One region of the Lysinibacillus sp. FSL K6-0102 genome, then DNA from elsewhere that is predicted to be linked to it. Evidence: riboswitches for the same ligand, from Rfam matches in the RefSeq annotation. Region 1 holds a riboswitch; each other region holds the start of a gene.

Region 1 (8,080 bases):
ACCTGTTAGACGAATGGATGAGAAGAAAAGACCTTGGAAAAACGCAATACTAGCCGCTGCTAAAATTGTCCATTTCCATGACCACCTTAAAAAATTAATTTTCCTCATTATAATCGTAATAGCTAATAATAAACTGCCACCAATTGCAGAACGAATCGTGGCTACAGCTATTGGAGATACCCCTTCATCCAAATATGTCTGGGCAGTACCTGTCATTCCCCATAGAATAGCTGCTAGTAATACAAACAATGAATTTAACATTTTTCAGCTCATCCCCGCTTCACATCTTTCTCCATACTAATCATACATATTTATCCAAAATCAAACAATTATCATTTTTACTTTTCTTTTAATTCCAATATAGTATGTTTTCTCATGAATGGACGTTATAATAAAAACAGTAAAAGGAGCGAATCGTATGTACAAATCAATTGAAGAGACAGCTATTGATCTTGGTATGCCTGAGGATCAAGTAATGCGTCTAATTTACGAAGGACGCATCCGTTCTGTTTACGATGGCCAACAAATTTTAATCAATAGTGGACAATTCAGCACTTATTTTAAACAATTGGAACGTATAAAAGAGGAAATTGAAATTTGGCGTGCTACTCCTATTCCAGAGGACATAGACGTCAAAGATGAAGACTAAAAGCCCACCATTCATACAATTGAACATTGTTGAATGGCGGGCCTTTTTTAAAGCTTTTATTAGATTGTCACAACAAATCCTGCTCTTTTCCCAATGATTTCAGCATAATCTTCTACCATGACACTTGCTGTTGGATACATCCCTGCTCCAGGACCGATTAATGTTAATGTACCAATATAGTTAGTCTCTAATGCCACCGCATTGAACACATCATCGACTGGATAAAGTGGATGCTCTTTATCAACTAGTTGAGGACCTACTTTTGCAATAATCTTACCGTCAGCTAGTTTTTCCACTTCAGCAACATGGCGGTAACGAAGACCCTTTTCACATGCTTCATGAACTTGTTCAGCAGAGATACTATCGATCCCAATTACCTCTACATCTGACCAGTCAGGCTGCTCACCAAAAGCTAAGGCACTTAATATCATTAATTTTTTAAATGCATCCTGCCCAGATATATCATTATATGGATCTGCTTCGGCATAACCTAAGCCTTGTGCCTCTTTTAAAGCTGTTTCGAACGACCAGCCCTGTGCTCGCATTTTTGTTAAAATATAATTACATGTGCCATTTAAGACACCTTGTATACGACTTACATCATTTACAAGTAAGATATTTTTCATTGTTTTTATAACAGGTACGCCACCAGCAGTAGTAGCCTCATAGCCTACAAAAACGCCATTAGCTTTTGCAAGATCCTGCAACTCCAAACCTCGTTTGGCAAACATCACTTTATTGGCAGTAATAACATGACATTTATGTTCCACCGCTCGCTTTAAATAACTGTATGCAGGTTCTTCGTTCACAATCGCTTCAAACACTACCTGCATACCTGGCTCTGCTAAGACTTCATCCATACTTGTTGTCATTAAATGTGCTGTACCTGGTACACGTTCACGACTAGCATCTGTCACTAAAATCTTCGCTACCTCTAATTCAATACCTAATTTATTTTTTAGCTCTTCTCGTTTTTCATTTAAAATATGGTAAATCCCCTGACCTACCGTTCCAAATCCTAAAATCGCTGCCTTTATAGTTGCCATTCTTGTTATTCCCTCCAACTTACATTCCGCAGTTTCATTAAAGCTAATTTTCCATGGGGTTGTGTCATGACAATTTGACACCCACCGCAGTCTTTAGCCAACAACTCTCTTTGTATGAGTTTCGCTATTTCTATATGTGTTAGGACACATACAAATTCAAATAATTCAAAATTTAACTTAAAGAAAATTGTAACGCAAATACACGCTTTGCACAAGAAAAATCTTTCTAGGAAGGACATTTGTTTTCTCTAGATGTGCAAAAGAAATCGGTTTCATTCCCTTTATTATACGTTTTATTAATCAATCTATAAGATTTGAACAAATATTGACTATTTACATTTCAATATATGAATGTCTTTCTTCTATTATATATATGTATGCTCAGACACTCATAACAATCCCTTTAAAGAAAAAACTCATTCCCTGTAGCAGCAGAGAATGAGCTTAAAAATATGAGGGGGTTTTAACTTGCTTTTGAAAGCAATTGATAACGATATTGTGCTAAAGCTTGTTGAACAAGACTAATCTCTTCTTCTGTAAAATTTGGTATTGCATACGTACGTTCCACTAATTGAAATGTACCATACTTCAAGTAAAACTCTGTCGCAGGAAGTGAGATATGTCTCACACCGTACTGTTCATATGCCTCAAATACTTCCTTTACAGTAAAGTCCTTTTCAGTAAAAACATGTTCTTGAAATGCTGTATGACCAAATACTTCCTGCCATTTTCTTTCGACTGATGTAAGAAGGTGTTGAATGGATTTATTGTTGACAAATACATGCCCTTCATTTAGCTCATATATTAGATAGGATACAATGTTTTGCGCACTATAGATGTTACCCATTTTAAACACTCCTTTATCATCAGTTTTTGGGAAGAGTAATCACTGGCTAGGCAACTACTCTTCTATATATTCAAAAGTGGGGGAGCACTTATGAAAACATTTACCTTTTTTAAAAAAATTTTCGTACTGTTAACTTATTTCCTAGTATATAACATGGATTTAACAAAGTCAATAATACATATAAAATTACTTGGTATTATTTTTTATAAGGTTCTGATAATTAACGGGAGCAGTAATAGATTGATGTAGCAACGTTTAACGCATTACCAAATGAGGCTAATCGAATGAGAAAATACGTTAACGTCACAACATCTTACCATTTTCTTTAAACTTTAAGCTTCTACTGTTTGTTCAGTTGTTGTAGCCTGTGTAATGGCTTGATCTAAATCAGCAATAATATCCTCTACTGCCTCTAAACCGATGGATAAGCGAATGAGCGACTCGGTTACACCAGCTTGAACTAATTCGTCTGCTGATAGTTGCTGATGAGTAGTGGAAGCTGGATGAATAATTAATGACTTTGCATCACCTACATTTGCTACATGTGAAAATAATTTCACGCTATCAATAAGCTTTCGCCCAGCTTCTCGTCCACCCTTTATGCCAAATGTAAGCACTGAACCGAAGCCATTTCTTAAATATTTTTTTGCTAACTCATGTGTCGGAAAATCTTCTAGGCCATTATAATTTACATACTCCACAGATGGGTGGTTTTGTAAATACTCAGCCACTGCCAATGCATTTTCATTGTGTTTAGGGATACGCAGATGAAGCGTTTCTAACCCTTGCAATAAATTAAAGGCAGCATCAGCACTTAATGTTGGACCAAAATCACGTAATAGTTGTACACGTAGCTTTGTAGCAAAGGCAGCAGAAGCTGTATCAATTCCATAACGTAGACCATGGTAAGAGGCATCTGGTTCAGTAAAACCAGGGAATCGACCGCTAGTCCAATCAAACTTACCGGCGTCTACAACAACGCCCCCTAAAGTTGTACCATGACCTCCTATCCATTTAGTTGCTGAATGAACTACAACATCTGCGCCGTATTCAATAGGTGTAGAACCGTAAGGAGAAGCGAACGTGCTGTCAATAATTAATGGTAGACCATTATCATGTGCAATTTTAGCTACTGCTTCAATATCTAAAACCTTTAAACTTGGATTACCATAAACCTCTGCAAAGACAGCTTTTGTTTTATCAGTAATCGCTGCTTTGAAATTCTCTGGGTTTGTTTCATCTACAAAAATTGTTTTAATACCATAGTTTGGTAATGTGTTAGCAAATAAATTATACGTACCACCATATAAAGAACTAGCTGCTACTATCTCATCACCAGCTCCAGCTAGATTTAAAATGGAAAATGCGATAGCTGCTGCACCAGATGAAAGTGCTACTGCTGCTGTTCCACCTTCCAATAAAGCCACACGTTTTTCAAACACATCAACTGTTGGATTGGTAATTCGTGTGTAAATGTTCCCTGCTTCCTCTAAGGCAAAAAGACGTTGCGCATGAGCAGTGTCTTTAAATACGAAAGCAGTTGAGCGATAGACTGGAACTGTGCGAGATCCCGTCACTGGGTCTGGCTCTTGACCACCATGCAACAGCAATGTTTCTGGTTTAAAATTTGTCATTGTGTACCTCCAAATGGTTATTTTTTTACGATGGTACCGGAGATGAGGAGGATTTTTCTGTAGAAAACAAAAAACCCTCTTCAGCTAAGAAGAGGGTTGCGGTTGCAAGTTTTCCTCCCCTTATCTGCCAGATCCAAGTAAGAATCTGTAGGAATTAGCACCTTAGTAAGCTCATTGCTTACTGGTTGCCGGGCATCATAGGGCCTATCCCTCCGCCGCTCTTGATAAGAGTATGAGATTCAATTTCCATCGTTGTTACACAGTATAAACATAGAGTTTTTTTCTGTCAACATGTAAATTTTATTTTTTCCGAAACTTCTGTCTGCTCTTATACGTAATATGAACGCATACACTATTTTAGAAAAAATTTTGAGAGGAGTATTTTTATGGTAAAGGCCGTGATCATTTTTCTTATGATTGGCTATTTAATAGGCTGTATTCACGGCTCTAAAGTGGCTCAATTTTTATCGGGGGTTGATTTAAAAAAGGCTGGCCACGGTAATGCTGGTGCCTCTAATGCTACTCTTTCCCTTGGCTGGAAGTATGGCGTTTTAGTAGCCCTCATCGATATAGGCAAAGGCGTTGTCGCTATTATAGGTGCACATTTTTATCTAGCGGACGCCATTCATTTAACAGAAGAACAAATTTGGCTGCTTACTTATATTATGGCTGCTGGGGTTATTTTAGGTCATAATTTCCCCTTCTACATGGGCTTCAACGGCGGGAAAGGAACGGCCTCCATCATTGGTATTTTACTTGCTGTTGATTGGAAGATTGGTTTATTTGCACTTATTTTATTTGTTATTTTATCCTTTGCAACAAATTATTTAATTGTAGGTGTTCTAGAATTTTATCTCGTGTTTTGTACAGCAACTTATTTATGGATTCCTGGCATTGGCCCAACCATTATAGCTCTTCTTCTTTTTGGCATAGCCATCATCCTGCACCTCGAAAATATTAAACGATTAGTCAATGGAACAGAGCCTAAAGTAACATCTGCCTTTAAGAAAAAGAAATAATATTTAATGGATATTTTTGTATTTTTTGTGACCGTATTTTTTCTCTTTATCTACTCATATTGCTGTAAAAAACACCATTTTCACATAGATTTTTTTCTACAATAAAATAGACATATTCTTATCTCAATAAAACATTATACAGGCCGATGTTATGGATAATAATCGTCATTTTTATCGTAGAAAGGATGAGAAAATATGTCTTCACCAAAGCAAGCAGCTACAAAACTTAATTTAAAGCCACTATGGATTGGCTTGGCATTCGCGTTACTAATCATTATTACCTTCTTACCTAACAATGGTGATTTACCTATAGCTGGGCAACGAGCTTTAGCCATTTTAGCTTTTGCAGTCATCCTTTGGGTTACAGAGGCCGTTTCATATCCTGTGAGCTCGGCCATGATCATTGCACTAGTAACTGTTTTACTAGGACTCGCTCCGTCAATGGATAATCCAACTACAGAGCTAGGAACAGCTAGCGCATTAAAATTATCTTTAAGTGGCTTTAGTAATTCTGCCGTTGCTTTAGTAGCAGCAGCTCTTTTTCTAGCGGCAGCAATGCAAATTACTAATCTACATAAACGACTTGCACTTTGGATTCTTTCACTGGTAGGAACGAAAACAAAAGCTATCGTATTTGGCGCTATTTTAGTGTCTATCGTCCTCGCATTTTTTGTACCTTCTGCTACAGCACGAGCTGGCGCGGTAGTACCGATATTGCTTGGAATGGTGGCAGCATTTGGTTTACCACGTGATAGTCGGCTTGCTGCCTTATTAGTTATTACTTCGGTACAAGCCGTTTCCATTTGGAATATTGGTATTAAAACTGCAGCAGCTCAAAATATGGTGGCTTTAAACTTTATCCAAGAGCAATTTAATGTGGATATTTCATGGGGTGCTTGGCTACTTTATGCAGCCCCCTTCTCAATTATTATGTCGATCTTTTTATTTTTCATTATGATTGCTTTAATTAAACCTGAGACTAGCAATATCGAAGGTGGTAAAGAGGTCATCAAAAAACAGCTTGCAGAGCTTGGCCCATTAAAGGCTCCTGAAATTCGTTTAATCATTACATCCGTAGTTTTACTATTTTTCTGGGCAACTGAAGGGAAGCTACATCCATTTGATACGACAACAGTCACAATTATTGCTATCGCGATTCTATTAATGCCTAAAATCGGTGTGTATTCATGGAAGGAAGTTGAGCCTCATATTCCATGGGGGACAATTATCGTCTTTGCGGTAGGCATTATGTTAGGAACCATTTTACTAAATACGCAAGGTGCTGCATGGTTATCAGATAAAGTTTTTGGTTCACTTGGGCTAGATACTATGCCTTTACTAGCAACCATCGCACTCGTAACTTTATTTAACATTTTGATTCATTTAGGTTTTGCAAGCGCAACTAGCTTAGCCTCAGCACTTATACCTGTGTTTATCGTTTTAGCCTCCACATTAACGGCTAATGTTGATCAAGTTGGTTTTGTTATTGTGCAACAATTCGTCATAAGCTTTGGCTTCCTGTTACCAATTAGTGCACCACAAAACATGCTTGCCTATGGTACAGGCTCCTTTACAACAAAGGATTTCTTGAAATCTGGAATTCCCTTAACCATTATCGGTTTCCTTCTCGTACTTTTGTTCTCTGCAACTTATTGGAAATGGATTGGATTATTATAGAACTTTCATTAAATTAAAACGTAAAAGCCTTGAAGAAACAGACTATCTGTCCTTCAAGGCTTTTAAGATAAGACTATTGTTTCGTAAAAGCAGGGTCCTTCATCGTACCGTTTTTCGCATAGTTAACGTGCCATGATAGTGCTTTTTCTAGGTCATGTGGTGTGTGATGTCCACCCGTTGCCTCATTGGCATCATTAAAGTACTGCCACAGCTGCTCCCTATAATCAGGATGTGCACAATTATCAATGATAAGTCCCACTCGTTCTTTTGGAGCAAGTCCTCGTAAATCTGCTACGCCCTGTTCAGTTACAATGACATCAACATCATGCTCCGTATGATCCACATGTGAGACCATTGGGACAATACTCGAAATATCTCCACCCTTAGCATAAGACTTTGTTACAAAAATTCCTAAACGTGCATTACGAGCAAAGTCACCAGACCCTCCGATACCATTCATCATCTTTGTACCAGAAACATGTGTGGAATTCACATTGCCGTAAATATCTAATTCCAATGCCGTATTCACTGAAATTAATCCGAGTCGACGAATAATTTCAGGCTGATTTGAAATTTCTTGAGGGCGCAACACTAATTTATCAGCATATTTTTCAAAATTCCCATAAACACGGTTTCCTACTTGCTCAGAAAGGGTAATAGAAGTAGCAGATGCAAAATTCACTTTCCCTGCATCCATTAATTCAAATACTGCATCTTGGAGAACTTCTGAATAAACTTCTAAGTTCTCAAACTCAGAGTCTTTAAAGCCTAGCAATACAGCATTTGCTACTGAACCTACCCCAGATTGAATTGGACGCAAACTTGTTGTTAAGCGACCTACTTTAATCTCTTCACGTAGGAAATTTAATAAGTGATTAGCCATAACATCTGTCTCTTCATCTGCAGGGACAATCGTTGATGGCGCATCTAATATATCCGAAATGACGATGCCTTTTACTTTATCTAAATCTAGTGGAATTCCAATTATACCAAGACGATCAGAGACATTCTGTAAAGGAATTGGATCACGTTTTCCTTGTTGTGCAGGTACATAAATATCATGTATACCTTCTAATGCATCAAGCTGTGCTACGTTTAATTCAATGATGACTTGGTCTGCTTCTTGCACAAAAATGGGAGAGTTACCAACTGAAGTTGTAGGAATTAATAAGCCTTCTTCTGTAATAGCCGCCGCTTCAATGATCGCA
Region 2 (8,080 bases), 3.3 Mb from region 1:
TGGTGGAGCCAATGCGTCAGATGTTCATATTGATTGTGTTGTGAAAAGTCCTATCGTCTATTTTGACGGTCAGCAAGTAATCTAAAGAAAAGCGTGTCTTCCTATGAAGCACGCTTTTTTTCATGCTTTACAAGACTGTAGCTTAGGGTTGCTTGTCATTGTAGGTTTACAATATAGTTAATATAGATAGGAATAGGAATGATGATTAAATTTCGTCCATAAAATAGAAGTAATGATAAAGAAAGTAACTTTTGTTTTGCAACAAGAAAGAACGTGAGGTTGAAGAGATGTTAACATTTACAGATTTACATGGCCTACAAGTAGATTTGAGTTTTACAAGAGGCGAATTTAAAGTAGAACCTAAACACGTCCTTGTCCTTTTAAAGCATGAAAATAAATGGTTATGTACTGTCCATAAACGACGTGGTGTAGAAGTGCCAGGAGGGAAATTAGAAGAAGGGGAAACCTTAGAGGAGGCGGCGATTCGAGAAGTTTTTGAAGAGACAGGTGTTCATGTGAAGAATCTTCAATGGTTTGCAGAGTATGCAGTGTATGATGAAATCGTTTTTTGTAAATCCGTTTTCACTGCACAATTTTTAGCGCAAGAGGATATAGAATTTGATTTAGAAACGTCAGGCATGCTTTGGTTAACCGATGAAGAATTTGCTCAGCATCCTAACTTGAGTTTTCACATGAAGGATGAGGGGATGAAGAAAATGCTGGAGGAGCTGAAACATCGTGACACACAATGGTGATATTATCGAAAAACGCCCCTATCCTTCACCAAATCCAGCTATACGTTTAACGGAAATAACCTATCTTTCACAGGGCTTACGTATAAAAGGACTATTAGCAGAGCCAAAGACTGAAGGTACATATGATGGCTTTTTATATTTAAGAGGCGGCATGCAAAGCATTGGGATGGTAAGACCCTCTCGTATTGCACAATTTGCGGCGCAGGGCTTTATCGTATTTGCCCCATATTATCGTGGGAATCGTGGGGGAGAGGGGCGTGACGAGTTTGCAGGGGCAGACCGTTACGATGCGGTCTATGCCGTAGATGTACTCAAACAATTCTGCAATGACAATATCCATGTTTTTGGTTTTTCACGAGGTGGTATTATGGCTCTGTGGACAGCTATTTTAAGAAGGGATATTACTTCTGTTGTAACATGGGCAGGTGTTTCTGATGCAACGGCCACTTATTGGGAGCGTACAGATATGCGCAGAATGATGAAGCGTGTTATTGGAGGAACACCTAATCGTGTACCAGAAGCGTATGATGCAAGAACACCACTTTTTGAGATAGAGCGTATAACAGCTCCCGTTCTTATCATTCATGGCTATCGTGATGAAAATGTGGATATTGAACATGCCAGACAATTGGCATTTTTTTTAGAGGAAGCAAATAAATCATTCGAAACTTGGTATGATCTTAACTATGCACATCAATATCCACCAGCAAAAAATCGTGAAACTGTCCGTGCTCTTTGCAAGTGGATGAAACAACAATAAAGCATAGAGAAAACAAAAAGACAAAGGGAACGAATAAATTGTTCCCTTTGTCTTTTATATAGACGTTATTTTAATGGACCACCAAGTGTAGTGATGGCTTCAGAAACGTTTGAGAATTTCTTGAAGTTTTCGTTGAATAAGCCTGCAAGCTCAGCAGCTTTTGCATCGTATGCAGCTTTATCTGCCCAAGCTTCACGAGGATTTAACACTTCTGAAGGTACGCCTTCAACTGCTTTTGGAATGTGTAAACCAAACACAGCATCTTGTGTTGTTTCAACATCTGCTAATTTACCATCGATTGCTGCACGGACCATTGTACGTGTGTAAGATAGTTTCATACGGCTACCTGTGCCATATTCGCCACCAGTCCAACCAGTGTTTACTAAATATACCTGTGCACCGTGCTCGTCAATTTTTTGTCCTAACATTTCTGCGTATACTGTTGCAGGAAGTGGAAGGAATGGAGACCCGAAGCAAGTAGAGAATACTGGTTCTGGCTCAGTCACACCACGTTCAGTTCCAGCAAGTTTAGAAGTGAACCCGCTTAGGAAGTGATACATCGCTTGTTCTTTTGTTAATTTACTGATTGGAGGTAACACGCCAAATGCATCAGCTGTTAGGAAGATGATTGTTTTTGGATGACCTGCAACAGAAGGATCAACGATATTTTCGATGTATTGGATTGGATAAGCTACACGTGTATTTTCTGTTAGTGAACCATCATCATAGTCACAAATACGAGTTTCTGGATCAACAGCTACGTTTTCTAATACAGAGCCGAAGCGGATTGCATTGTAGATTTCTGGTTCTTTTTCAGCAGAAAGGTTGATTGTTTTTGCATAGCAGCCACCCTCAATGTTGAATACACCATTATCAGACCAACCGTGTTCATCGTCACCGATTAGCTTACGATCAGGATCAGCTGATAACGTCGTTTTACCAGTACCAGATAGACCGAAGAATAACGCTACATCGCCAGCTTCACCAACGTTTGCTGAGCAGTGCATTGAAAGAATACCTTGTTGTGGTAATAAGTAGTTCATGATACCAAAGATAGATTTTTTCATTTCACCAGCATATTCTGTACCACCAATTAAAATAATTTTCTTTTCAAGTGATACGATGATGAATGTTTCAGAAGCAGTACCATCAACCGCAGGATCTGCTTTAAAGTTAGGAGCTGAGATGACAGTGAAGTCGGCAACATGAGAAGCTAATTCATCTGCTGTTGGACGGATAAATAATTGATGAGCAAAAAGATTGTGCCATGCGTATTCATTGATAACTTGAATGCTTAATTGTGAGTCTTTGTCAGCACCTGCAAAGCCTTTGAATACGAATAACTCGTCACGTTCTTTTAAATATTTTATTACTTTTACATATAGGTTATCGAACACTTCAGAAGAAATCGGTTGGTTGACTTTACCCCAGTCAATTTGATCTTTTGTGCTTTCTTCTTCTACCGTATATTTATCTTTAGGTGAACGACCAGTGTATTTGCCAGTTTCTGCACGAACTGCGCCATCTACTGTTAACATTGCTTCACCACGAGATGTAGCTTTTTCTGCTAATTGTGGTACTGAAAGTTGAACATTTATGTTACCGCCGTTTAATAATTCCTTCAGTTCGTTTGCAATTTCTACTGAATTCATCGATTAAATACCATCCTTTTTTATAGTATTCCCTTGATTTAGAGGGATTTTTTCTTAATTTCAAAAATAGTATAACACAATTGCTTAAATAATCTATACTAATTAAGAAATTATTTTAGAGTTTTTACCACTTTTCAATAAACTGACAAAAAATAATGTTTTTCGAGTAGAATACCATCAATCCTACTGTAATTAGGCACGAAAATTGAGCCACACATATGTTACCACAAGTAGCTAGGTATGTTGTAGGGATTAATTTGCTTCTATTTACATCATCATCCAAGTATGAAAAGTTTTTGTGTAATAAGTTCTTTCCTTTCTATACAGTAATACATAAGAAAATATTTGACAACGTTCGACCTTTTCAGTAACATGAGATTGAACGGATACTCTTATCCCGAGCTGGTGGAGGGTCAGGCCCTGTGAAACCCGGCAACCTGCATGAACTATTTCACGACATGCGTTGGTGCCAACCTGATGCAAGGGAACATCCCTTGAACGATAAGAGTGAAAGGTTACGCAGTCATTATTCCTTTCCTCATGTAAAGTAACGTGAGAAAAGGATTTTTTTATTGCTATAAATCAATGTAAAGGTAAGTATATGTAGTTCTTTCCTTATTATAATGACGGATCTTTCGAAATCCTCGTGTTAAAAGCAGCAGTAACGGCTTGAGAGTTCAATCCTTAGGAGCGGACTTGACATGGGTAATGAGTACCGTATTCATACACAACTACTTATTGTAAGAGTATTTAGGAGGAAAACCAAATGACAAACCGTCGACTGTTTACATCAGAGAGTGTAACAGAAGGACATCCAGATAAGATTTGTGACCAAATCTCGGATGCCATTTTAGATGCTATTTTAGCAGAAGATCCAAATGCACGTGTAGCGTGTGAAACAACTGTAACAACAGGATTAGTATTAGTAGCAGGAGAAATTACTACTTCTACTTATGTGGATATTAAAGGTATTGTTCGTGACACTGTAGCTGAAATTGGCTATACACGAGGTAAATATGGCTTTGATGCTGAGAACTTAGCGGTGCTTGTGGCAATTGGCGAACAATCACCTGATATAGCTCAAGGTGTTGATCAGGCATTAGAGGCACGTGAAGGCTCTATGACAGATGCTGATATAGAAGCAATTGGTGCTGGTGACCAAGGCTTAATGTTTGGCTATGCATGTAATGAAACACCAGAGCTAATGCCATTACCAATTAGCTTGGCACACAAATTAGCACGCCGTTTAACAGAAGTACGTAAATCAGGTGAACTTGCCTATTTACGTCCTGATGGTAAAACGCAAGTAACGATTGAATATGATGACAATAATGTACCGGTTCGCGTGGATACAATTGTTATTTCAACACAGCATGATGAAGAAGCAACACTTGAACAAATTCAAGCAGATTTAAAAGAATTTGTTATTGCACCAGTTGTACCGAGTGAATTATTAGATGCTAATACGAAATACTTCATCAATCCAACTGGCCGTTTTGTAATTGGTGGGCCAAAAGGTGATGCTGGATTAACAGGACGTAAAATCATTGTTGATACATACGGTGGTTATGCACGTCACGGTGGTGGTGCCTTCTCAGGTAAGGATGCAACCAAGGTAGACCGTTCGGCGGCATATGCAGCACGTTATGTAGCGAAAAACATCGTAGCAGCTGGCTTAGCAGAGCGTGCTGAAGTGCAACTTGCCTATGCGATTGGCGTTGCTCAGCCTGTTTCCATTGCTGTCGATACATTTGGCACAGGTAGAGTGAAAGAAAGCGAGATCGTTGAATGGGTACGCGAGCTATTCGATTTACGCCCAGCAGGTATCATTAAAATGCTTGATCTTCGTCGTCCAATTTATAAACAAACTGCTGCGTATGGACATTTTGGTCGTACAGATTTAAATGTACCATGGGAGCAAATTGATAAAGCAGACGCGCTACGAGAAAAAGCACGTTTATAAACTATTGAACTAAAGTAATGAAGTCATTAGAAAATTATTCTGATGTATTAATAAGCAAAGGGGCAACATTGCTCCTTTTGTTTTTTTTACAAAAATACCTCGCTAGGATTCGTGAACATATTCGGTACACGAAAACGCGAGGGATTTTTTCGTTAGTATTGATTTTTTGTGTAGGTTATTTATTTCTGAAGTGATTTATAATATTGACCTTTTTCTGCGTATTCTCGTACGATGCGTTCCATATCCTCTTTATCTTCAGCATTTAATTCTCGGACAACTTTTGCTGGACGACCTAATGCTAAACTATTTGGAGGAATGACTTTACCAGGAGGTACTAGGCTTCCAGCTCCAATAAATGCACCTTCTCCAATCTCAGCTCCGTCTAAAATAATGGATCCCATACCGATTAAGGCATTTTTGCGAATTGTACAACTATGTAAAGTGACTTGGTGTCCAACTGTTACCTCATCTTCAATAATGAGCGGATATTTTGGGCTTTGGTGTAAACAGCAAAGATCTTGGATACTGACACGTTTACCAATAATCGTTGGGGAAACATCACCACGAATAACCGTATTAAACCAAATGGTTGTTTCGGCGCCAATTGTTACGTCGCCCGTAACAGTTGCGTAGTCAGCAATGAAAACAGACGGATCGATCTTTGGCGTTTTATCTTTAAATGGATAAATCATGAAAATCGCCTCTTTTCTTTCTATAATGTAGTATTATCGTATCAAATACGCAACTTTATGGAAATATAAAATTAAAATGTGCTATTTATTTCGATATAATCAAAGTGTAATTATTTTTTAGGAGGACTATGTAATGTGGAAATGGGAAGCTGATGGACAAGCAAAAGCTGTGATTGCTATTCTTCATGGTGCTTATGAAAATCACCGTTGGTATGCATGGCTGATAGAGAAATTAAGATTAGAAGGCTTCCACATAGTCATGGGAGATTTACCGAATCATGGAGGTAATGCAAGGTTTGCTCGAGTCCATGATGAAGACTTCAAATTGTACAATAAGTATACAAGAAACCTGATTGAAAATGCTTTTTCATATAATTTACCAACCTTTGTAATAGGGCATGGACTAGGTGCAACATTAATCCTCCATACACTGCAAAAGAGACAATATGAATGTGCAGGCATTATTTTAACATCACCTTGGTTGCAACTAAAGCTATTACCAGGTAAATTAACAAATGCTTTAACAAGTCTAAGTGCGTTAACAGCCAATGTTAAGTTGACACATGATATTACATTAGAGAAATTAACGCGTAGTGTTGAAGGCAGAGAAGAAATGAAAGATGATGTACCCCTCATGTCTGTTGTTTCTGTGAAATGGTATCGAGAACTTCAGCAGATGATGAAAAATTTAGTGATGCTGCCTAAAGGTGAAATGCCTAATATGCCTATGCTAATTATGACAGCTGAGAAGGATAAAATTACGGACACTCGCCAAACTCGAAATTGGCTTCATCAACAGGAATTCACGGAATTTCAGTTTAAAGAATGGGCAAATTGTTATCATAATTTATTTCATGAGGGAGAGCGCGAAGAGATTTTTATGTATATACGAGATTTTATTAATAATGCTCTTCGAAGAATTGGTTATATAATTAAATAGGTTTATACCCTTCCATTTACTAGGTTACTTACTTAAATATTGTTACTTAAAAATAATATTGTAATTTTCAGAAAAGTGTAATACTATAATGACTTAAAGTAAGGTAATTCAAATTGGAGGGGTAAAATGGATGTAATTGTAGAGAAGTTGAATGGTATTTTATGGGGACCATGGTTTATTTATGGCATCTTATTAATTGGGTTATTTTTCTCAATTATTACAAGGTTCCTACAAGTAAGGCACATTAAAGATATGTTTGTTTTAATGTTTAAAGGGGAGAAGTCAGAAAAGGGAATATCTTCATTCCAAGCAATGTCTATCGCATTATCAGGACGTGTAGGTACAGGTAATATTGCTGGTACTGCGACAGCGATTGGAATGGGAGGACCTGGTGCTGTCTTTTGGATGTGGGCAATCGCTTTCATAGGTGCGGCTACCGCGTATGTAGAGTCAACATTAGCTCAAATCTATAAAGAAGAGAAAGATACAGAATATCGTGGTGGACCAGCCTTTTACATAGAAAAAGGAATGGGCCAAAAATGGTTTGCAGTTATTTTTGCTGTGGCGGCTTTAATAGCAATGTTAATTTTGATGCCTGGTGTGCAGTCGAATGCCATCGCAGGTGCTGTTGAAAACGCTTTCGGTTTGGAAACATGGATCACAGGACTTATTATTGTTGTTTTATTAGGTGCTATTATCATCGGGGGTGTTAAATCAATCGCAAATGCTGCCCAGATTATTGTACCGTTTATGGCATTAGCCTATATCATTATGGCCATTATCATTATTTTTATGAATATTTCACAAGTACCAACGGTTATCGGATTAATTTTTTCTAGTGCATTTGGGGCTCAAGAAATTTTTGGAGGCATTATTGGTTCAGCGATTGCTTGGGGTGTTAAACGTGGAATTTACTCTAATGAGGCTGGTCAAGGAACTGGTGCTCACCCTGCGGCAGCTGCGGAAGTATCACATCCTGCTAAGCAAGGAATTGTACAAGCGGCGTCTGTTTATATTGATACATTATTAATTTGTTCTGCTACGGCATTTATGATTTTATTTACAGGCATGTACAATGTACAAGATGAAAAGGCAGCTGAGGGAGCAGATCCATTTATCCATATTGGAGAATTTAATAGTGGTGGATTAGCAGGCGATGAGCAAATGACTTTTGCGAAAAGTATTGAAGCAGGTGCAGCCTATACACAATATGCAGTTGACTCATCATTACCTGGCTTTGGTGCTCCATTTGTAGCCATTGCGTTATTCTTCTTTGCCTTTACAACAATCATGGCTTACTACTATATTGCAGAGACAA
Region 3 (8,080 bases), 4.1 Mb from region 1:
CCGCGGACAAGGCAAAGTATGATGAATACTCAAAGGTAGCGCCTACTTACCGCTTGAAAGAAGATATTCTACAAGATCCACGTGAAATTGCGAAAACAATAGCTGATGTTTTAAATATTTCCGATAAAGCAAAAGAAATGGTTGATCGATATGAGCAACGTGTTTCCGATTTAAAAGCAAAACTAGATGAATCAATCGGAGACGAAACAGTTGCTGTTGTACGACTAAATGTAGCAGATAATACATTAGCGTTATTTGGCATTAAAAATCGCTACTCTGGCTATATTTACACAGAGGCAGGCTTAACACCACATCCATTAGCCCGTGATATGACAGAGTTTCACGAGGTTTTATCAGAAGAGGCTATCACGGAATTAGATGCGGATCATATCATCCTTTTCCCTTCAAACGGAACATGGGAGTCTAAAGAAAACCAAGAAGCCATTAAATGGTTAGATAGTACACTATGGAAAACACTCCCTGCTGTAAAAAATGGGCATGTTTATATTGCTGATCGCACATATTGGCAATCTGGCGCAATCACAGCCAACTTGCTAAAGTATGATGATTTAGAGAAATGGTTCGTCAAATAATTTTCCAAAGAAAGCTCTTAATGAGGGCTTTCTTTGTGTTGTTCTGCCAATTCAAAAAAAGGGGTGAATTATCAATGGGTAACTTAACACATGTTTATACGTTACAAAATATCTCTTATTCAATTCAACCGTCAAAAAAGTTATTGATTAGTAGTGATTTCTATACACTTTTCATCGTAATGAATGGTAGCGGAAAGCTAGAAATAGATCATGACATCATTCATTTTAGTGAAGAAAAGTGCATATTGATTCCGCCAAATAACACGGTTAGTATCCACATTCAAAGTGAACACCTTTGTTTTTATCAGTTACAATTCAACATTGTCAATCTCAGCAATAGTCAAAATTCATATAGTCATTTTACAAGTATCAGCGAACGACATCTTCTCCCCTTTTCACAATGTCATAGACTGCTAGAAGTCATCTATCAAAACCGGTTAGCGGAGGATGAACACACGATTTTTGAACAGCATGTACACTTTCAAGAGCTGATGTTATTACTCTTACATCAAACCATACCCAAGCAGATGCAAAAAAATGATCGACAATCTGTTGAGCAGTCCATTAACCATTTACATAAACATTTTGAAAAAGAGTGGACGGTTGAGCAGCTAGCACAGCTAGCTGACGTACCAAGATGGAATTATACGCGCATTTTTAAAGATATTACGGGACAAATTCCTCTTCACTATTTAACTAAACTTCGTATTGAAAAAGCTAAGCATTTATTAATGACAACAAATGATCGAGTATTTGAAATTAGCCAGTCTGTCGGATTTAATAATGAGTATTATTTCAATCGTCGCTTTAAGGAACATGTCGGCATCTCTCCAGGACAATATCGAAGAAATCAAAGCAGCCATATACGTGTATTTGCACCATTCTTAGAAGATTTCTTTGTTGCGCTTGGGATTACGCCAATTGCTCAATTCAGTCATTCAAAATGGGGAAAACAAGACTATTTAGGTCTACAGAAAGTGCCAGATATCGATGTACAAAATAGAGAAATGGATCGACTCTTTTACTATAAGCCAACTTTAATTATGTTAGATTCTGGTGTAGAGCGTTGGGAATCCTTTCAGCACTTAGATGAAGTAGCCCCCGTCTGCCATCTTTCACACCCTGGAGAAAATTGGCAATCTACTTTATTTAAAATTGCAGATCTAACAGGAAAAACCTCCTTGATGCAAGACGTAATCCTACAATATGAAGATAAAGTACAACAAGCAAAAGGAATTCTTAGCAAATCTGTTTATGGGCAAAGTGTAGCATTTCTCCGTATTTCAGCCATTGGTATTACTCTATATGCGGGTCCTGAATGTGGCTATACGGGCCCCATTTTATATCGTGACTTAGGTTTAATGCCACATTCACTAGTATGGAGTATTCCGCACAATCAACGTAAAGCACAACTGACATTTGCTCAATTGTTGCAATTAGATGCTGATCATTTATTTATTACCTTTGATAAACAACATTCCATTTATGAAAATGAGGAACGTGCTATTTTAAAAACTCCTACTTGGAAAAACCTAGCTGCCGTTAAAAGCAACTGTGTCTATGAAGTAGACTTTTTAACATGGATGAATTATGGCATTTTATCACATAGTAAAAAAATTGATGATGTCTTAAATGTACTTGGCTAAAAGGAAGCTTACTTTAGCTTCCTTTTTAAATGATTAGGACAAACATTGCACTGCTAATAACACCGAAAGCCGTTTTGCTACATAAGATAGGATATCAGTTATAGGATAGGAGGAATGACCTTGTATTACAATCCTTATCCGTATTTTGTGCATCCCTATCATTATCCAACATCGCCTATCGCTAATCATTTTGCCATTAGACCCTTTTCGCAACATCTAGCAATGCCGACCAATAATCCTTTTCCACCTGTCGATACACACAAATTAAAAGCTTCAGCATCACGGATAAAGGCGATGATGCAGCAAGCCCAATTACTTACGGATAAAATAGATAGCTCCCAACAATTCGCACATGATTTAATGAATGCTGCTCAACTTTCAAATAAAACAGAGGTTGAAAAATTAATCACATCAACAGGCATTACGATGAAATTTGAAACAAACTATACACCAGACAGTTTTAGAATACGTCTTATTGATAATGATTGTTGTGGAGTCACCTTAAATTTGAATTGGTGAAAATTCCTAGTGAACTTGTAAACTATAAAAAACTATGCTAAAGTATTTGTATTGTTATTTCTGAAAATTCTTATATTACTTTTCTTATCAAGAGAGACGGAGGGATTGGCCCGATGAAGTCTCAGCAACCAGCTAACAGTATGGTGCTAATTCCAATTGGCAAAATGATCAGCCTTGAAGATGAGAAGAAGAACTACCGTTGTTGCAGCAGGAGTCCTCTTCTATTAGGGGACTCCTTTTTATTTACAACTATTTTTACAGAAAGCAGGGAAATCGATGTCTAATGAACTTTTACAAGCATTGCAATTATTAAAATCGAAACAGTGGGTTGACTTAACACATACATTCGGCCCTAATTCACCACATTTTTTTATGTTTGAGGACGCTAAATTTGAAACGTTATTTTCTCATAAGGACGGTTTCTTCGCTCAACAATTCACGTTCCCTGGTCAATATGGCACACATATCGACCCACCCATTCATTTTGTGCGAGATACTCGCTACTTAGAAGAATTAGAACTAAAAGAGCTTGTTCTTCCCCTTGTTGTTATTGATAAATCACAAGAGGCTGCGAGCAACCATGATTTTTCATTAAGTGTTGAAGATATTCTTGATTTTGAGGACAAGCATGGAGAAATTGAAGCAGGAACATTTGTAGCATTACGCACAGATTGGAGTAAGCGCTGGCCAGATAAAGAGGCTTTCAGTAATAAGGATGCAGATGGACATAACCATATCCCTGGCTGGGGTTTAGAAGCTTTACAGTTTTTACTAAAAGAACGCAAGGTAAGCGCAATTGGTCATGAAACTTTCGATACGGACTCTGCTGCTGATTTTCGTAAAAATGGCAAGCTAGATGGCGAATATTTTGTACTTGACCAAGACACCTATCAAATTGAGCTAATGACGAATTTAGACAAGCTACCTGCGAAAGGCGCTATCATCTTCAATATCGTACCTAAGCCAGAAAAAGCATCTGGTTTCCCTGTGCGCTCATTTGCTATTTTGCCATAACATAAAAGTCGGTATAGCGTATACCGACTTTTATGTTTGTCCATTTCTTTTTTTGAATAGAAAGTAAGCAATGAGCATCCCTACAATAAATAAAAGGATAAGATAGATACTATAATGAGTCAGATAGTATCCAACAAATCGCCATTTCTCTCCAAGCATCTTTCCTAATGATATAAATGTGAACGTCCAGATAAATGCCCCTGTATAGGCAAAAAGCGCAAACTTTCTATAAGGATAATTATTAATAGCCGCAATATACGCTGTCAAATGGCGTACCCCGGGGATAAAATAGCCAATTAATAATAGGGTAGGTCCTATTTTTGTAAACATCTTTTTCGTAAAGTCAATTTTTTGCTCTGTAATATGAATTTTAGGCCCATATTTCTGCAATAACGGTAAGCCAAAACGATAACCAATATAGTAGCTTAAGGTAATGCCTCCAACCGCACCAATCATTGCACTGACTAAAGCAGGAATATGTTCAAGACTTTCTCGGTAAACACTATAGCCTACATAAGTTAGAAACACCTCATCAGGAAGTGGCACCCCTACAATACCTCCAATTAGAATCACGATAATTCCAAAGTATCCGTAATGTTCAATTAGAGACTGCACGTGATGTGCCATAAATCATCCCACCTAAAATTTATTAAAATCTACCTGCTATATATAGTGTAGCCTCAGCGCTCTAAATGACTTGAAGCTGACGTAAAGCAAAATTGATACCGCCATCCGTAGATGTCTTTGTAACAAAATTCGCAACACTTTTTAGAGCTTTACTACCATTTCCCATGGCAATTCCTACTCCTACATATTCCAACATGTCAATATCATTATCCCCATCCCCAAAGGCAATCGCATTCTTAGGGTCAATATTGAAATGATCAAGCACCGCTTTAATAGCTATAGACTTCGAAACATCCTGCTGTAATACATTCACAATATAAGGATGCCAACGCTGTAAAAATATATTCGAAACTTGGCTAGTATATCTTTTTTCAGCCAGCTCATCCGCATATAGACACATGAGAAAAACCTCTTCATCTACAATTTTTTCATTTATATGTGGAAAATCCCGTAAAGATAAAGTTTCTTGCATCGCTCTTAAAGCTACTGGACTTTGTATGCTATTCATGGATAGCTGCTCTGTAAAAAATGTTAGGCTATGCTGCTGTTCCTGTGCAAACGCCTGTACATTGTGGACAATTTCTTTGGCAATCGGAGTTTTATGTATGACAAGATCCTTATGTTTCACATAGGCCCCATTTGCAGTAATAAAGGTTTCAATCCCCAGCGCTTTTAACTCATAGCACATAGATAAGGGTCTTCCAGTAGCCGCTACAAGATGGATTCCTTTTTCTTGCAATAGCTGAATAGCTTGTTTTGTACTTTCTTCCACACAGCCATCCTCGTAATTAATCAATGTGCCGTCTACATCAAAAAACACGATATTATACTTCATTTTGAGCACTTCCTTCATAGTCATTTAGAACCAATTTATAATTTTTCTCCCATGAAATATGTGAAAGTATTTTGACAAACTTTAAGCAAACTATATAACTTCCTTTTGCACCACCGATAAAAACTATTACAAGCGTATTTATAATAATATTTAACTAAAATTTCCTTGAATATTTTTATTTAATAATTCTAAAGGAGTATACCAAAGAACACAAAATTGTTAAAATAAAAGATAATATCTTAAATACATTGAACGATAAAATCTTACGTATAAATAGAACAAAAGAAATAAAATTTTAGTGCACGCAAAGGAGTTGATTCTTATGGCATTTAACATTTACTACTATGAAAGTAGTGTGGATTGTAAATTTTGCAAAAAGCAGTTTACAACTTATAAAGTTCGCCCTAATCGATATAAAATTATCGAAGAACAGACGGATTTCATGCCTGTTTACGATGGCCTAAACCCTTTGCTATATGAAGTTGCCGTATGTCCACATTGTGGTTATGCCTACCATAAATCTATGACACGGACATATGGACCTTTCATGCTACTCATTGATGAACTATACATTAAAGAGCTCCAGAAACCTATGGATATCTGTCAGGAACGTACAATTGATGATGCCATTATCAGTTTTAAGCTCGCCTATTTAGTATCCCGTGCATCAATGGAAGAATCTCTTTTAATGGCGAATTTCGCTTTAAAAATTGCTTGGCTCTATCGATTAAAAAAGGACGAAGAATCCGAAAAGCGTTATCTTTTTGCAGCTAGAGACTTTTATAGTAAATCCTTTGCCTCTAATCAAGAAGGTGGAGAGAGAATTCAGTTTTTACATGCTGAATTAAGCCTTCGACTTGGTGATATTCCTGAAGCAAAAAAAGGATTTTCACGCTTAATCGCTGATCGAAATGTTTCGCCAAAATATCGCAAGCTTGCACGCAATCGTTGGGAAAATTATAAATATGACGAACAACCCATAACAATTAATGAAATCATTAATTAATGGGACGAGGAGATGATTAATTATGTTGCTATTTCAAAAGAAAATTGATGTGAGAGAAGAGGATATATTTTCAGAGCTACATCATTTTTTATTAAGAAAAAATAATCGCTACCTAACAAACGAAGAAGTTGTCGCTCTAACAGGCGTATCATCTGAGCTGCTTTACAAATGGGTAAAAGCAGGAAAATTAAAGAACTCCATTTTTCCTAATTTAGGGGCTCCATGCGAACGATGTGGACAGATTACGCAAGCTAAAATTTGCGTGAGCTGCTCTTCCTCCATTGTTGGGACATTAAAACAAGAAGAAAAGGATCGTGCATGGTTTAACCAAATTCAACGTAACCATGTAAGAGCAAGTACGTATCACTATAAATAGCATTCCAACATCTCCATCAATTGGAGGTGTTTTTCTTTTTTACATACTAAATTTAAACTAATTTTAAACAAATTCTTCCTAAACTTTAAACTTGCCTTTCTATAATTAGTATCAATATAAAGTGAAGGGCTGATAATTAATGAGGAAAGCTAGGAAACATAAGGTTTTATTAAGTTTTGCACTGGCAAGTTTAATGACAGTAAGTGGAGTAGTAAATGTCTCTGCTGCTGTCCCTGTAAATGAGCAGATTATTAAAAACGATTCTGCTGTCAAACAAGCTAGGACTTCTAATGAAACATTACTTGATTGGAAAAAATGGGCGAATGACCATGCATACAGCCTGTCATCCATCCAGCCTGAAACGTTTGACGGACAAAAAATTCCCGCCAACAAATTTGACGATTTAGAGATGCTAAAACCTTTATTACATGATAAACGTATTGTCTTTTTAGGGGAAAGCTCTCATGGAGTGGCGCAATTCAATCTAGCGAAAACACGTTTAATACAATTTTTACATCAAGATATGGGCTATAATGTCCTTGCCTTTGAAAGTGGTATGGGTAATGTGATGAATGCTCAAGGACAAATTGATAAACAAGCAGCTCTACAAACAATGAAGGATGCCATTTTCGGCGTTTGGTGGACAAAAGAAACTTTGCCTCTGTTTGACTATGCAAAATCGACTCAAGCAACAGAGCAACCTCTTGTACTTACTGGCTTCGATATTCAACAGCAAGGAGCATTTACGAACGGAGATTGGCTGCAAAACCCTAAGTTGGCTCAGCAATTCAATGAAGCTGAGAAGCAACTTGCTGAATGGAGCTCGGGAAAAGATTTGAAGGGCTATCAAAAAGTAAAGGCTACTATAATTGATGTATATAAACAGGTACAATCACAAATACAATTCAAAGAAAAAGAGCTACAGGCAGCTTATCCAAAAGAGCCTCATATTGTAAAACTAATGGATCGCACTCTAGCAGATCGTATTCGACTAGCAGACGAATATATAGAGTTAACAATTCAGTCCAATATCGACATTGAACAAAATAATATAGAATCATTTTTGCAAACTATGGAATGGCGAGATCAAGCGATGATGGAGAACTTACTTTGGTTAGCTGAAGAGGTGTACCCAACAGAAAAGTTTATTGTATGGGCTCATAACGATCATATTCGTAAAGCACAATCGGATGTAATGGGATCTCCTTACCCAGTTAAATTAATGGGGGAACGTTTACCTGATATCTATAAGAAATATAGCTATGTATTAGGTCTATACATGACTAGTGGAGAGACAGCTAATAATATGGGAGAACCTATGCCTGTTTTACCTCCTGTCAAAGGATCTATTGAAGATATTCTGTCTTCAACAAATAAACCTTACACATTCATCGATTTACGCAATCGACAAAATGAACGAGGCAACTCATGGATGTTTGAACCACGCTTATCCTATAGTTGGGG
Region 4 (8,080 bases), 2.3 Mb from region 1:
TTCTTTAACGATCACAATTTACATGTTGATGTTGATACAAGTAATGATGAATTACAATACGACTATCGTACATAAAGCAGTCTGTCCTTTCCATACATGAAAGGACAGACTGTTTTTTTATTTATTACAAAACAAGACACACGAAAGTTGCAAGGAATGTGATATTGCCACAAATAGCTAGATTTTTCATATCTCTTTCGTTTATCTCTCAAAAAAATTGTCCATTCTAAAGGTAATGAACGACCATTTGAGGAGGAAAACACATGTCCATGTCTAACAATAACGAGACCTCCCCATCCCATACAACGAACGATTTATTGTATACTTCCCTATCTAAAAATATAAAAATCATTCAACAATCACTAGGGCATAGTAATGATATTATCATACGTGAAATTGCGATTGGAGAAACTGATCCCCATAGCCTCGCCATTATTTCCATTGATGGCTTATCGGATAAAACGACTATTTCTGATTCTGTTATCGATAAACTGATGGCAAATATTGAAGAAGAACAAGATATTGAAATAACAACCATTAATCAATATGTTCGGAATTCCTATTTAACGGTAGGCGATGTGACGAATATTGAGCATTTCACAACACTCTACAATGCCATTCTCAATGGTGAAACGGTTATTTTATTAGATGGCTTTGCCGAAGGGATTGTGACAAGTACTAGAAGTGCCAAGGATCGAGCTGTCACAGAGCCATCGACGGAATCCGTAATTCGCGGACCGAGGGAATCCTTTACGGAAACCTTGCGAACGAATACAGCGCTCATTCGTCGCAAAATAAAAAGTCCGAATCTCTGGATAAAATCACGCGTTATCGGAGATGTGACACAAACAGATGTAGTAGTGATGTATATAAATGGCATCGCCAGTGACAAAATCGTCGCAGAGGTATTGGCTCGATTAGATCGTATTAATATTGATGGCATTCTGGAAAGTGGCTATATTGAGGATTTTATTCAAGACTCAAAAAACTCTATGTTTCCAACCGTCTACAACTCTGAACGACCTGATGTCATCGCAGGTGAATTATTAGATGGCAAAGTGGCGATTCTAGTTGATGGCACACCTTTCGTCTTAGTCGTTCCAGCGCTATTTACATCCTTTTTACAATCAGCAGAAGATTATTATCAGCATTGGATGATTAGCTCACTTGTACGTATCTTGCGTTTCTTTGGTATCAGTCTAGCATTAGTAGCACCATCCTTGTATGTGGCGATTACTACCTTTCATCAGGAAATGCTACCGACACCCATGTTAATTAGCATTGCTTCACAAAGGGAAGGCGTACCCTTTCCTGCAGTAGTAGAAGCGCTTATTATGGAGGTTGCCTTTGAGGTCTTAAGGGAAGCTGGACTTCGTATGCCTCGAACAATCGGTCCTGCGGTATCCATTGTAGGTACTTTAGTTATTGGACAGGCAGCAGTTGATGCAGGCGTCGTATCCGCTGTAATGGTAATTATTGTAGCCTTAACAGCGATTTGTAGCTTTCTATTCCCTGCCTATGGTTTATCGAATACGATTCGTGTACTACGTTTCCCATTAATGATTTTAGCTGCTATGTTTGGTTTATTCGGTGTAATGTTTGGCATTATGCTAATTATTCTTCATCTATGTAGCATTCGTTCATTTGGTGTACCTTATTTAAGTCCATTCGCACCGTTGGTATTACAGGATCAGAAGGATGCGTTTCTGCTGTTCCCGCGTAGAAAGTTACTTACACGACCTCGTTTAGTCAATCAAAAAAATATTGTTAGAGGACATAACTATATCAATGTAAAAAGCAGGAAATAACAACTGGATAAATGAGGAATAGAATATGGCAAAATTAAACTGGATTTGCTTACTATGTATCCTCACTTTACTGTTAAGTGGTTGCTGGAGTAAGCGAGAATTAAATGAATTAGCCATTGTGGTAGCACTAGGCATTGACAAAATAGATGACGAATATGAAATTACGGTTCAAATTGTTGATCCTAGTGAAATTTCAATGCGCCAAGCTTCCACTCAACGCTCTCCTGTCGTTAGCTATCATTCGAGAGGCGAGACCATCTTTGAGGCCATTCGCAAAATGACGACTATTGCAGCACGAAAACCTTATTTTGCACACCTTCAAGTGGTTGTATTAGGGGAAGATCTCGCAAAAGAAGGCATTAGTGATGCACTTGATTTAATTGTAAGGGACCATGAATTTCGTAAGGATTTCGACGTCATTATGTCTCACGAAGCAACAGCGAAGGAAGTATTAAATGTACTAACACCCATCGAAAAAGTTCCTGCTAATAAAATGTTAAATTCCCTTGATGTCTCTGAAAAGGCTTGGGGCTCCACAATAGCTGTTAATATTGATGAATTAGTCAATACATTAAGCAATAAGCATAAAGGGGCGTTAATTTCTGCTATTGAAGTTCATGGCGATAAGAAATTAGGGGTAGATCAAACAAATGTGCAACGTGTTAAAACACCTGTGCTATTACGTTATACAGGTTTAGCGGTCTTTAAAGGAGATAAATATATAGGGCTACTGACTGAAAGTGAAAGCAAAAGTGTTAGTTTTCTTAATGACAAAATTCAAAGTACGATAGAAATCATTGCCTGTCCTAATAAAGGGACCTTGTCTACTGAAATTACCCAATCCACTACAAAGGTGAAAGGGTCATTTAAAAACGGGAAACCGAAAATCGATGTTCATATTAATGTAGAGCAGAATGTTGGAGAGGTCGAATGTGATATCGATCTTACCAAAAATAAATCGATTGATTACGTTAACAAAAAAACAGCCCAGGGAATTGATGAACGCATAGAAAAAACAGTAGAGAAAATTCAACAGCAATATGAAGTAGATGTTTTTGGATTTGGGGATGCCCTACATCGGGCAGATCCTAAGCAGTGGAAAAAAATAAAGGATGATTGGACTTCCATTTTTCCAGATTTAGCAGTGGTAGTTCATGTAAAGGTAACTACCCAAGGTTCAGGTACGATGCAAAATTCATTATTAAACAAGCCAAAGGAGGAATAAATGCAATGGTACTAGCCGTAGCTATCTTGATCATCGCGATAATCATTGCGCTTATTTTTATTCCAAAGCTAAAAAAGCAACAGGATAGAAAAGCCATGATTGTATTCTCCTTTTTGCTTCTTATTGGAACGGCTTTAAATATGGGGATTGCCCTGAAAATCCATATTCCTAGCCCATTAGATTTGATTACCTTTATCTTCACACCAATTAGGGATTACATTGTGTCATTCACAAAATAGAAAGATGGACTGAGAAACGGAGGGTAGCTTGATGGAAAAAGAGATAATTAGTTCAAGACAGTTTACAATCGTTACCTTCCTCTATTCTATCGGTACAGCGATTTTAATTATCCCTTCGAGTATTACTGGTGCCGCTAAGCAAGATGCTTGGATAGCGGCAAGCATTGGTGTTCTCCTTAGTTTACTGGTACTAAAATTATTTTTAACACTGGCCAATCAAACACCATCTCTAAACTTTATCGAGGCCAATGAAAAAATTCTTGGGCGTTTTTTTGGGAAAATCACAGCAATTTGTTTCCTGATTATGACCTTTCTTTCGGCTGGAGAATTACTCTATTTTATCGGTATTTTCATGAAAACGGAAGTAATGCCAGAGACACCGACATTAGCATTTGCCCTACTGTTCAGTATCATTATTATGTATGCCGCTTATTTAGGAATTGAGACCTTTGCCCGTTCGGCAGAAATCCTCTTCCCATTGTTTATCTTTATTTTTATTTTTTTCGTCATTAGTATTACCCCTCAAATTACATTTGAGAATATTCAGCCTCTACTAGAAGCAACCAAAACATCTATGTTTTATAGTATTGCACGCTTTATGAGTATCTTTTCCTTTCCATTACTTGTATTAATGATGCTCTATCCTACTGGTGTCAATGTACAGCCGTCTGCACAGAAAGGGCTATATATTGGGGCAATCCTTGGTGGAATCGTCTTAGTTACATTGATTGTCCTATCGATTCTTGTATTAGGTCCTGAAAACACAGCATCAAGGACTTTTCCTAGCTATGCCTTAGCACAAAGAATATCTATAGGGAATTTTTTACAGCGTATAGAAATCATCATGGCATTTATGTGGATTTCGTCTATTTATATTCGTACATTTATGTATTTCTATACGACCGTTGTTGGCCTCGCACAAATTTTAAAGATCAAGGATCATCGCCCACTCATTATACCGATGGGGATAATTGTTATTGGACTTTCTCAAATTGTTCATCCAGATATTGTGCATTCTACTAATTATAATAATGAAATTTGGCCAATCTTTTCCTTTATTTTCACCATTTTATTACCTATACTTTTGCTGATTGTAGTAGTTATTCGCAATCGTAAATCCAAGACTCAAAATAACGAAACACCTCAGCAGGAAACAGAAAATGACAATCAAAAAGTCTAATTTCTTCTAAAGCTAGAAAAGAAATTAGACTTTTTATTAATTAAATATGATATTCGATTTCATCTACAAAATCCCATTCATATGGTGTTTCTTGGTAAACATAGTAGTTCAACCAGTTAGAGAATAATAGATGCGTATGGGCACGCCAAGTATTCATCGGCACTTGTGTCGGATCGTCATTCGGGAAGTAGTTTACAGGAACGGCGATATCTATGCCCTTCGCCACATCGCGACTGTATTCATCGGCTAGCGTTGTCGCATCATACTCTAGATGCCCCGTAATCATAATATTTTTATTATCTTTTGATTGTACAATAAATACCCCTGCATCCTCTGAATAGGATAATAATCGTAGTTCTGGATGATTGCGAACCTCGTCAATCGAAACAGATGTATAGCGTGAATGGGGCGCAGTAAATAAATCACTAAAGCCACGTACCAAATCTACAGTTAAATCTGTAATCACATGGGAATAGACGCCTGAGCATTTAGCAGAAAGCTCAACCTTCCCAATGCCATAATGATGATACAATGCAGCCTGTGCCCCCCAACATATATGTAGCACGGATGTCACATTCTTTTTAGACCAATCCATAATTTCTGAAATTTCCTGCCAATAGTTGACCTCTTCAAAAGCCATTTTTTCTACTGGCGCACCAGTTATAATCATACCATCATAGCGTCGGTGTCGAATCTGATTGAACGTTGTGTAGAAAAGCTGCAAATGGGATTTACTCACATTTTTAGACTCGTGTGTGGCTGTATTCAAAAAGGTAATATTCACTTGTAATGGTGTATTCCCCAATAAACGTAATAATTGGAGCTCTGTTTTTTCTTTTTCAGGCATTAAATTTAATATTAATATATTTAATGGACGGATTTGCTGTGTTTTCGCACGATCTTCTTCCATGACGAAGATTTTTTCCTCACGTAAATGTTCTCCAGCTGGTAAATTTTTCGGAATATTAATTGGCATCTTGCTTTCCCCTCTCTATAATCACTCTCTTTTAGCAAATCTTGCTTGCGTAGGATGCAACGAAATTAAAAAATCCTCCTCATTCCATACGAGATAGAATGAGAAGGATTTTTTTCACGTCCACTCTTATCTCTCAAAGGAAAAAATCCTTTGCTGGAATTAGCACCTTTCTAACGATTGTTAGAGGTTGCTGAAGCGTCATCGGGCCAAATCCCTCAGCTTCTCTTGATAAGATTATTTAATTATCTTGAATTGTAACATGAACTTGTTAGAATATCAATAATTCATAGAATATTTTGTGATTCACGCGCATGTTTCTTTGTCATTTGATGTACACTAAGCTTGCTATATGTGGTGTTTCTGCATTTAAAATTTATGGTAAACATGCCGTAATTATGAAATATTGTATGATTCTAACTAGTTTTAGTTTGGGAGTAATACATTTGCCTATTCGTTTATTCCACTTCTTATAAAATCTATGTAATCTTCATTATAACTCATACTTCTGAAAAAAAGAAGTGTATAACATTTACAAATAAAAAGAGGGGATAACCCCTCTAATTAATAGGCTCCTATTTTTTTGACTACTGCCATATTACCTTGACCACGTTCATATCCATTTGAAGGTATCTTTGCAATAATTCTCATATTAATATTCCCTTCCAGTAATGCCTGATATGCATTATCAAAGGAATCCCTGTGAAAATATAAGTACCATGAATCAGAATAATCTCCATCAACAGGTGTCAATTGACCACAAAAGAATTTTGCTTCATTAGTATAACCATAATTATAATAATCACATAACTCAACATTTCCATTCAAATAGAATTCTACATTTAAATTATTTGCTAAATTATATTGAACTTCTTTACCTGTTAACCTAACCATATTATCTTCAATAAATTTTTCTTCTTCACTTGGTTCAACGTATTCAGTAGCATACATCTTGCTAGGATCTTTTTCCTCTTGACTTGTTTTATCTACTTCTACAATTTCTTCTTTACCACATGCAGAAAACAATAAGACAGAACATAATATCGTAAATATCCATAATTTATTAAATTTCATAGTTACACCCCATATTATCTATTTTAGTTACATATTACCATAGTTGGATATAACACAGAATATCTTTCTTATGGGCGTGTGAAAATTTATATGGTAGTGTACAAAATAAACAGTTAGGGGTATCCGCTTCTTGTCAACGTTTTTCTAATCTAATTTTTATCAATCCTTTTTTACTGTAATCTACATTAACAATACGATACGTCACATTATATATTGTTACATCTGGATATGTACTTTCATCTAATTTAAAATTTGTTCGTGCTGCTGCATTGTCTCTAACAGTAATTTCATAAATTGGTTTGGCTAGATTAACCGCATCATTAGATGAGATTGAAAAATCTTTGTATTTTAAAATACATGGAATATAACCTTTTAATACTTCTTGTTCTTCGTATACTGGACGTCCTAAATGGTCATATCCAATTAATACTTTCTCTATTACAATCCACGGTACAGAATAATTGCAATACTCTAATGTAGCCTTATACTTTCCTCCACGCATCTCTAAAACGTCTGAAGTAACTAAGTAAATATTGTCACTATCCTCTTTAATCTTAGTATAGTCACCACTTTTGAATAATTCTAAGGAATGGATATGATAGCTACTGTTAGGGCTAAATGTAGAATTGCTAATAAATGCATTAATCGAAAATGGATTTTCCTCATAAAAGTTAAAATTATATGGAATTTGGATTGTCTTTATCGTATCTTGGATTAACTTATCATCAAAAATATTCATAATTTAAAACTCCTTAATTGTAAAATAGAAATGTATTGGAATTGTTATTAATTTTAATTTGTCTTATTTTATTATCCAGTTGATCTATACGCTTCATAATATTGTCGCTAAACTCACTGACCGTCATATCATCCAGTTTTATTGCCTTCATCATTGTAGGGTTATTAGCAAGCCCCTCTAATACTGATAGAGCCGTACTATAGATAGCCTTCAAGCTAGATGCATCTTCAACATCGTAGGTATCAGATGCCTGTAGTCCGTTCTCTGCAAGATATATAGATAACTGTGTATCATCTAACTCAATACCTTGTATGTCCATCTTTAATCGTTGTAAGTTTGTAATATTCATGCTCTCATCCTTTCAATTTTATTCACCTTTTTATACACTAATTTATACTGCATAAATGACGTACTTTTAAGGGAAATCGACAAACACGCTATAAACGTTGATATATCAACAACTGCCCATAACCTATCTTATGTAAACTAGAACTGATTTTTACACCACAAACCGTTGATAATACTGAGTTTATACAACTTCTTCACACATAATGTATTACGATAAAAGTTGAGTGTCAGAATTGTATAACAATGAATAAATATGAATCATATTATTCCCTTCTTAACATAATCTACAATTAAATAAAAAGGTTACGAAAAGTAAGTGATGTTTTTTTATTCAACTATATTTCAAGGTTAATCATTGTTTTTTATATTTAAGCGAGGACTGATGTGTACGTGTGCGTATTTTATATAACAGAGCGTGAGTTTTTTAGCATATTCACTATAAAGCAAATTCCCTTGTCACTACTACATTTTAACTCAACTCGTACACACCTATT

What was found. A riboswitch is a leader RNA that binds a small molecule or an ion and turns the genes downstream of it on or off. The one in region 1 is predicted to bind S-adenosylmethionine.
Region 2: linked by a shared signal. The riboswitch ahead of metK (methionine adenosyltransferase) and the one ahead of NYE73_RS01965 (O-acetylhomoserine aminocarboxypropyltransferase/cysteine synthase family protein) in region 1 are both predicted to bind S-adenosylmethionine.
Region 3: linked by a shared signal. The riboswitch ahead of NYE73_RS22945 (cyclase family protein) and the one ahead of NYE73_RS01965 (O-acetylhomoserine aminocarboxypropyltransferase/cysteine synthase family protein) in region 1 are both predicted to bind S-adenosylmethionine.
Region 4: linked by a shared signal. The riboswitch ahead of metA (homoserine O-acetyltransferase MetA) and the one ahead of NYE73_RS01965 (O-acetylhomoserine aminocarboxypropyltransferase/cysteine synthase family protein) in region 1 are both predicted to bind S-adenosylmethionine.

What each region holds. Positions count from the first base shown of each region.
Region 1 covers NZ_JBBOPH010000001.1:402,160-410,239, reverse strand. The annotation lists gene NYE73_RS01985 (DMT family transporter) at 1-261, opposite strand, end outside; gene NYE73_RS01980 (hypothetical protein) at 419-649, shown strand; gene NYE73_RS01975 (homoserine dehydrogenase) at 709-1,695, opposite strand; gene NYE73_RS01970 (hypothetical protein) at 2,159-2,542, opposite strand; gene NYE73_RS01965 (O-acetylhomoserine aminocarboxypropyltransferase/cysteine synthase family protein) at 2,875-4,176, opposite strand; SAM riboswitch class I at 4,294-4,407, opposite strand; gene NYE73_RS01960 (glycerol-3-phosphate acyltransferase) at 4,563-5,195, shown strand; gene NYE73_RS01955 (DASS family sodium-coupled anion symporter) at 5,391-6,872, shown strand; gene NYE73_RS01950 (succinate CoA transferase) at 6,946-8,080, opposite strand, start outside.
Region 2 covers NZ_JBBOPH010000001.1:3,691,750-3,699,829, reverse strand. The annotation lists gene NYE73_RS18695 (aminopeptidase) at 1-85, shown strand, start outside; gene NYE73_RS18690 (NUDIX domain-containing protein) at 288-755, shown strand; gene NYE73_RS18685 (alpha/beta hydrolase family protein) at 739-1,515, shown strand; gene pckA (phosphoenolpyruvate carboxykinase (ATP)) at 1,581-3,167, opposite strand; SAM riboswitch class I at 3,557-3,675, shown strand; gene metK (methionine adenosyltransferase) at 3,934-5,130, shown strand; gene NYE73_RS18670 (gamma carbonic anhydrase) at 5,310-5,822, opposite strand; gene NYE73_RS18665 (alpha/beta hydrolase) at 5,956-6,762, shown strand; gene NYE73_RS18660 (alanine/glycine:cation symporter family protein) at 6,889-8,080, shown strand, end outside.
Region 3 covers NZ_JBBOPH010000001.1:4,510,321-4,518,400, forward strand. The annotation lists gene NYE73_RS22930 (ABC transporter substrate-binding protein) at 1-593, shown strand, start outside; gene NYE73_RS22935 (AraC family transcriptional regulator) at 668-2,239, shown strand; gene NYE73_RS22940 (hypothetical protein) at 2,354-2,758, shown strand; SAM riboswitch class I at 2,840-2,945, shown strand; gene NYE73_RS22945 (cyclase family protein) at 3,035-3,772, shown strand; gene NYE73_RS22950 (DedA family protein) at 3,803-4,399, opposite strand; gene NYE73_RS22955 (Cof-type HAD-IIB family hydrolase) at 4,461-5,234, opposite strand; gene NYE73_RS22960 (DUF2225 domain-containing protein) at 5,557-6,240, shown strand; gene NYE73_RS22965 (hypothetical protein) at 6,263-6,616, shown strand; gene NYE73_RS22970 (erythromycin esterase family protein) at 6,756-8,080, shown strand, end outside.
Region 4 covers NZ_JBBOPH010000001.1:2,654,422-2,662,501, forward strand. The annotation lists gene NYE73_RS13435 (HesB/YadR/YfhF family protein) at 1-75, shown strand, start outside; gene NYE73_RS13440 (spore germination protein) at 264-1,808, shown strand; gene NYE73_RS13445 (Ger(x)C family spore germination protein) at 1,834-3,033, shown strand; gene NYE73_RS13450 (hypothetical protein) at 3,039-3,272, shown strand; gene NYE73_RS13455 (GerAB/ArcD/ProY family transporter) at 3,304-4,452, shown strand; gene metA (homoserine O-acetyltransferase MetA) at 4,493-5,428, opposite strand; SAM riboswitch class I at 5,552-5,663, opposite strand; gene NYE73_RS13465 (hypothetical protein) at 5,990-6,499, opposite strand; gene NYE73_RS13470 (hypothetical protein) at 6,633-7,238, opposite strand; gene NYE73_RS13475 (hypothetical protein) at 7,252-7,587, opposite strand.